One region of the Brevibacillus sp. HB1.3 genome, then DNA from elsewhere that is predicted to be linked to it. Evidence: riboswitches for the same ligand, from Rfam matches in the RefSeq annotation. Region 1 holds a riboswitch; the other holds the start of a gene.
What was found. Region 1 has a riboswitch for S-adenosylmethionine ahead of HPY31_RS14375 (2,3-diketo-5-methylthiopentyl-1-phosphate enolase). Riboswitches for the same ligand answer to the same signal wherever they lie in the genome.
Positions count from the first base shown of each region.

Region 2: another riboswitch for S-adenosylmethionine. It lies ahead of HPY31_RS24340 (homocysteine synthase); the one in region 1 lies ahead of HPY31_RS14375 (2,3-diketo-5-methylthiopentyl-1-phosphate enolase).

Region 1 is NZ_JABMIT010000005.1:303,130-306,538, reverse strand. Features, by position in the region: gene HPY31_RS14385 (methylthioribulose 1-phosphate dehydratase) at 1-71, opposite strand, end outside; gene HPY31_RS14380 (2-hydroxy-3-keto-5-methylthiopentenyl-1-phosphate phosphatase) at 75-743, opposite strand; gene HPY31_RS14375 (2,3-diketo-5-methylthiopentyl-1-phosphate enolase) at 740-1,954, opposite strand; SAM riboswitch class I at 2,041-2,217, opposite strand; SAM riboswitch class I at 2,523-2,668, shown strand; gene mtnK (S-methyl-5-thioribose kinase) at 2,802-3,409, shown strand, end outside.
Region 2 is NZ_JABMIT010000013.1:74,427-77,835, reverse strand. Features, by position in the region: gene HPY31_RS24340 (homocysteine synthase) at 129-1,433, opposite strand; SAM riboswitch class I at 1,523-1,629, opposite strand; gene HPY31_RS24335 (rhodanese-like domain-containing protein) at 1,941-2,252, shown strand; gene HPY31_RS24330 (SCO family protein) at 2,335-2,961, shown strand; gene HPY31_RS24325 (YqzG/YhdC family protein) at 2,958-3,296, opposite strand; gene HPY31_RS24320 (PGG domain-containing protein) at 3,399-3,409, shown strand, end outside.

The sequences.
Region 1 (3,409 bases):
CGGGCAAATGTCAGCTTGGCGTCATCCAGACGGCGAAAGGCATCCAGACGTTGTTCGAGTGTTGCAGTCATGAATTAGACGACCTCCTGTTGGACTTGCTGTAAAATGCGAATCACATCGTGGAATGTGGCAAACTTGCTATGTGGCAATTGTAGCTCTTCCGACTTGTCAGCGAGGAAGGAACGGGCAATCACATAATCAGCAATTCTGGCTCCAGCCAAATCAGTGATGGAGTCGCCGATGACGATTCGGAAATGGGTTGCTGGATCGTAACGGCGGATGATGGTCGTCTTGCACATGCCGCAGCCGTTTGTGCAATGTTCATCGCAAGCGTTTGGCCACGTAATGGTGATGCGCTCTCCGCTGAAATCACTGCCATTGCAGTAGATCGGTACATCGGTAAGATCGAAGGGTGCCAGGATAGGCTCCAAGAAAAAGTCGATGCCGCCACTTGTGATCAACAGCTCGATGCCTTCTTCGCGGCAATAGCTCACGAAGTCAGCAAATCCCGGGCGAATGGTCGCTTCATGGACAATAAAATCAATAATGTCCTGGCGCAAGGAGGAGGGCAAGAGTTGAAACAGCTTGCCAACCCCTTCCTGAACGCTTATTTTTTGCGAAAGGATTTGCTCCGTCAAGGCTTCCCACTCAGGGGGAGCGAACTTGCGGACAATCGCGACAATGTTGTCTTTTTCGGTAATCGTTCCGTCGAAATCGCAGAACAGGACGAGCTTCTTACTCATCGTGCGCCACCCCACTTTTCCAGGGCGACCGCCAGTTCTTGTGATTCCGAGGCGGCTTCTTCCAAGGTTCGGCCTGCGGTGACTGCATCAATCGCAGCAACGAATGCTTTCGCTCCTGCGGTTGCTCCACCGGGATGACCGTGGATTCCGCCTCCTGCATTGACGATTTGATCGAGTCCGAAGTCTTGAAAAAGCTGTGGAACCAGCCCCGGATGAATGCCGGCAGACGGAACCGGGAAGGAACGGCGTACACCATTCAGTGGATCTGTCAAATGCTTCGCGAGCTGCAACGCTTCTGTTTTGTCCAGAGCGACATTGCCATATGGGGATGGGAAGAGCACCAAATCTGCCCCAGCTACACGCATCAACGTACCGAGTAGGAGCGGGGTGGAGATGCCGTAGTCAGGTGATGGATAGTATGCGCCTGCTAAAGCTGGATGCGCCATGATTGGTACGTGTACGTCAGGATCGGCTGCCAAACGGTGCAGGGCATCGAAGCCAAAGGCCAGCACGTTGAACAAGAGGCAGTCAGCACCCGCCTCTACCGCACGCTTCGCTTTTTCGTTCAGCTCATGCACAGGTCCAGTCAGGTTGGCTGCATAGAGGACGGGCTTGCCAGTTTCGGCTTCGGTCTCTTGTGCGATCTGCTTGAACGCTTTGATCCGTTCGATAAAAGGAGCACGGTCATCTGCAAAGAAGATTTCGTCATCTTTCACGAGATCGACTCCGCCCAAGGCTTGTGCGCGGAATTGCGTCTTCAGATCGTCGAAAGGAAGACCCAGACACGATTTGAAAATGCTCATCAAGAGCGGGCGGTTATGTGCACCTAAACGTTCGCGCAGACCATCAATGCCGAACTTCGGTCCAGGGAAAGCCTGGAGGAATGATTCAGGGAAAACAATGTCGACGAGCTTGATTTTGCCGTCCATCGACAGTTTGCCGAATATTCCGGTTAACAAGGAAGGAATGTCCGCTGTAAAATTGCGAGTCGGATAGCTAACGGTAATCAGACCGCGTGTTTCTCCGTTTTCCAGTGTCGTAATCGGTGTCGCGCTCACAGCTTCACCGAGATATGGCGCTAGCTCAGCTTGCTTGGCAAGCGGCAGGTCCGTCCAGGAACCGACTGTCATGCCGACAGCAATGGCTTGCGCTTTTTTGTTCAAGTCTTTTGCTTGTGTGAGATAGGTGACGAGGATACGTTGTTCACTCATGGTACGTCAAATCCTCCTTGAATTAATAAAAAAAGCCTCCCCATTGAGCGGGGAGGCGGTTGTCGACTATGAAAGCGTCTCGTCTCCTCTCATCTCTCGGGTCAGTAGCCGAAACGAGCCAAAAGTGCTCGATCTCGACTCTTATCCGTTGGAATTAGCACCGTTTCGCTATCCAAGGTACGCATGATGAGCGTACGATTCATGGTATAGCGCCGGTTGCCGGGCATCATAGGGCCAGTCCCTCAGCCAGCTCGCGATAAGAGTTATTCGTTTCCCCCATGATATGACGTTCATTGTCAGGAGTCAATCTTGTTTTTTCAGAGAATGTGCAGCAGGTTATTAGAAAAATGAGACGAAGATGAAACCTTTTTACAATTCCTTCGTGGTGTCGATAACAGCAGCGTTTTTAGGCAAGGTAGACTGGTGGAATTGGGAGAGACCTGCGGCATCCGGAACACAATACAGCTACTGATAGCAGGGTGCGAATTTTTGCACAAAAGGGTGTTGACATCGTGGAAGCGTTGGTTGTATGATTCAAACTAAATCAAAAACCGAATACGTTTTGGATACCTTATCCAGAGAAGGTGGAGGGACTGGCCCGATGATACCCGGCAACCGACATGACGCCATTCAGACGCGAGGAAGCGAACGATTGACAGGCGACATGCACGGTGCTAATTCCTGCAGAAACAAAAGTGGTCTGGAAGATAAGGGGGACATCAACACGTTTCTTACACGTGACGACAGCGACCTCTTTTCTTCGGGAAAAGAGGTCTTTTTTGCTCTCATGACACAAACAAAACAAGTAGAGATAGAGGAAAAATACGTAGAGGGGAGTTTTGGAATCATGGCATATCGCGCATTGACTGAACAGGAAGCAGTGGAGTACGTAAAGGGAATACCGGGTCTTTTTAGCGAAGGAGCAGAGCTGACCAGCCGAGAAATCGGGGATGGCAACCTCAATCTGGTTTTTGACATTCAAGAGCCAGCAACCGGTAAGAGCGTCATTGTCAAGCAAGCACTGCCTTTTGCCCGCGTTGTGGGGGAATCTTGGCCGCTTACGATTGATCGGGCTCGCATCGAGAGCGAGGCACTCCGCATTCAGCACAAATACGTTCCAGACCTGGTGCCACAGGTGTATCATTTCGATGGGGAACTTGCCTTGACAGTTATGGAAAACGTCGGTGACCACATCATCATGCGCAAAGGGCTGATCGAAGGAAAGCGGTACCCACTATTCGCGAAGCAAATTGGCCGTTTTCTCGCGCAAACGTTGTTCTTCACATCCGATCTGGGCGCACATCCATACGATAAAAAAGCGCTAGTCGGAACATTCATAAATCCAGAATTATGCAAAATTACAGAAGATCTCGTCTTTACCGATCCGTATGAAAATGCGCCTACCAACGACTTCAACCCGTTGATCCGCCGCGAAGTCGAGGCGATCTGGAACAA
Region 2 (3,409 bases), on a different contig from region 1:
TGATTATGTATTTTATAAAATGCGAATTTTAAATTCAATATTTTTCGAACGAAATGAGAAAACGAAAAGAAGAATCACAAATCTCTAACGAAAGAGATCATGTGATTCTTCTGTCTGTAAAGGTATGGTTAACCGACCGTGGATAATTGCAACGCACGCTGTAGTGCTTGCTCCAGATCAGTGAGGATATCGTCGATCGCTTCTGTACCGACGGAGAGGCGAATAAGTCCAGGAGTCACTCCGGCTGCTGCCTGCTCTTCTTCTGTCATCTGCTGATGTGTTGTGCTCGCTGGATGAATGATGAGTGACTTGGAATCTCCGACATTTGCGAGATGGGAGAACAGCTTCACTGATTCGATCAATGTTTTTCCTGCCTCAACGCCACCGCGAATGCCAAAGGTCAGGATCGCGCCGGCCCCTTTTGGCAAATATTTTTGGGCCAATTCACGCTGGGAGTCTGACTCCAATCCCGGATAACTCACCCACTCTACGGCGGAGTGATTGGCGAGGAACTGGGCTACTGCCAAGGCGTTCTGGCTATGCCGCTCGATTCGCAGATGCAGAGTTTCTAATCCTTGCAGGAACAAGAAGGAGTTGATCGGAGCGACTGCTGCCCCGATATCGCGCTGGAGCTGGACACGTGCCTTGATAATATAGGCAAGCGGACCGACTGCTTCTGTATAGACGACGCCATGGTAGCTTGGATCTGGTGTAGTCAGACCTGGGAATTTTCCGTTGTTCCAGTCGAATTTTCCTGAGTCTACGATGATACCGCCAATTGCTGTTCCGTGGCCGCCGATGAATTTGGTGGTGGAGTGCACGACGATATCGGCCCCGTGCTCAAAAGGACGGCACAAAATCGGAGTCGCAAAGGTGTTATCCACGATCAACGGCACACCATTCTCGTGGGCAATATGGGCGATCGCCTCGATATCAGCGACATCAATGCGCGGGTTGCCGATTGTCTCGCAAAACACGGCTTTTGTCTTTTCATTGATATAGGCCCGGAAATTTTCCGGATTGGATTGATCTGCAAAATGAACCTTGATACCGAGGCGGGGAAGAGTGTGGGCGAACAGGTTGTAGGTACCGCCGTACAGGCTGCTGGAAGCGACGATCTCGTCACCCGCATGTGCAATATTTAAGATGGCGAATGTAATGGCAGCCTGCCCGGATGCGGTCGCGAGTGCACCAACCCCACCTTCGAGCAGGGCAACACGCTTCTCAAATACATCCTGTGTGGGATTCATGATGCGTGTATAGATGTTCCCAAACTCTTTTAGGCCAAATAGGTTGGCTGCATGCTCCGTATCGCGGAAAACATAGGAGGTCGTCTGATAGATCGGAACAGCTCGAGAGCCTGTTACAGGGTCAACCTCCTGCCCACCGTGTACCGCAAGTGTTTCTGGCTTCCATTGTTGTTGATCGGACATGTCCATCTCTCCTTTTACTATGGGAAATCGGCGAATAAAAAAACGGAGCATTCTCCTGAGAAGAAGAAGCTCCATCATGCACGGGCTTTTGTTCATCTCTCAGAATCACTGGATTCTGCAGGAATTGGCACCATGCAGCTAATCTGCTGGTTGCCGGGCTTCGTAGGGCCTGTCCCTCCACCGCTCTTGATGAAAATAATTGTTGTCGTAATTGTATGAAAATAAATCCTTGCTGTCAATGCGGAATATACAGTTATCAGGGAGGTTTTTGTGTATATATGAATGAAGGTGGTTTACTCATGCCATTAATTTGTAACGGTTTTGTCTCAAGCTGTTCACATCCCGTGTGGCTACTGCCGCAGCGAAATAGGAGATAATGGTAGAAAATAGGGAGTATCAATGCAGGGTGAAGCCAAGTGCTCTTCGCGTTAGAAAAGTAAAAAAGCGTATGATATCATGGAGGTGGTTACAACTGATCTGATCGTACATATAGGAGGATAAATAACAATGAGCCATGGAGTAAAGGAAATGACACCACAAGAGCTGTTGGAAAAGCTGGAAGCCAAAGAGGAACTGCAAGTCATTGATGTACGTGAAGTAGATGAGTGGAATGCAGGTCACATTAAAGAGGCAAAGCTGATCCCACTTGGCTTTTTGCCACATCGTATCGATGAGCTGGATAAGAACATTCCGATTGTGATGGTTTGCCGCAGTGGTGCCAGAAGCAATTCAGCTACCGAGTATTTGAGTGCACAAGGGTATGACGTGGCGAATATGGTTGGCGGCATGCTCGCATGGCCAGGTGAAGTGGAACAATAAGACGTGATAGAAACAGTGTGAATGCCTCCCGCGTGTAATCAGGAGGCATTCACGCATGGGACAAGCAGGGAGGAAGCAACCGATGAGTGAAGGAGCACAATTGCAGCAGGAATCTGCAATGAAGAAACATTGGTTTCCTGTGTTAGCTGGTATTATCATTTTAGCTATCGTCGGAGTATTTGGTTATAATTACATGACAAAAGAGAAGATCGAGGTGTTGAAGCCGATCGCGGACTTCACCTTGGACAATAGTGATGGAACAACCTATACATTTCATTCAAGTGCTGGCAAGGTACGACTGGTAGAGTTTATGTTCACCAAGTGTCCGGATATTTGTCCGGCGACTACGTTCAACATGGCCAAGCTGCAAGATCAGTTGAAGGAAAAGGGACTGTTCGGAGACAAAGTGGAGTTTGTTTCCATTTCCTTTGACCCTGATAACGATACACCGGAAGTCTTGCAGGAGTATGCAGCCAAGTTCAAGGCAGATCAGAGTGGCTGGAAGTTCCTGCGCGGGGATGCTCAGGCTGTAGAGAAAGTGACGAAGGATTTTGGTCTGATGGTCATTAAGGAGCCAGATGGTTCTTATTCCCACACGGCTCGCATGTTCCTTGTGGATGGAGAGGGAAACATGCGTCGCGCGTACGGGATGGCAGCCAACATGGAGCTGGAAGTCATGATGAAAGAGATGGTACAACTCGCTGACTAGCGTGTCTCCTCATAGAAGATGTTTACGACCTCTTCTGTTTGATTCACGAATTCAATATGAACGAGTAACGCCCACCTGCGATTGCTTTCTTGAAGCAAGAGCTTAAACGTCTCTTCTGACGTGGTGGGCGTTTTTTGTTTTCGTCCGACATGCAGGTAGTCCACAATTTGAGCGTTTGGATATCGCTTCATCGTTTCCTGCATCGCGAGCTTGCCCCATTTTGCATAGGGAGGCTGGGCATAGGTAGGGAACGGCTGAAAGATGAGCAGAAAAAGGACGGTGGAGAGAAGGGGCATCATGTTCCGATAGCGAAATAGGCGACGAACGGTTTGCACTTGCTATTCCCTCTCTTTTTCAAATGGTTTGCCATGTATTTTGAAGACTTTTCGGAATATCATTCGTAGAAAATAATGACAATGAAGTGCGGGGGGTACTCGATGCATTACTT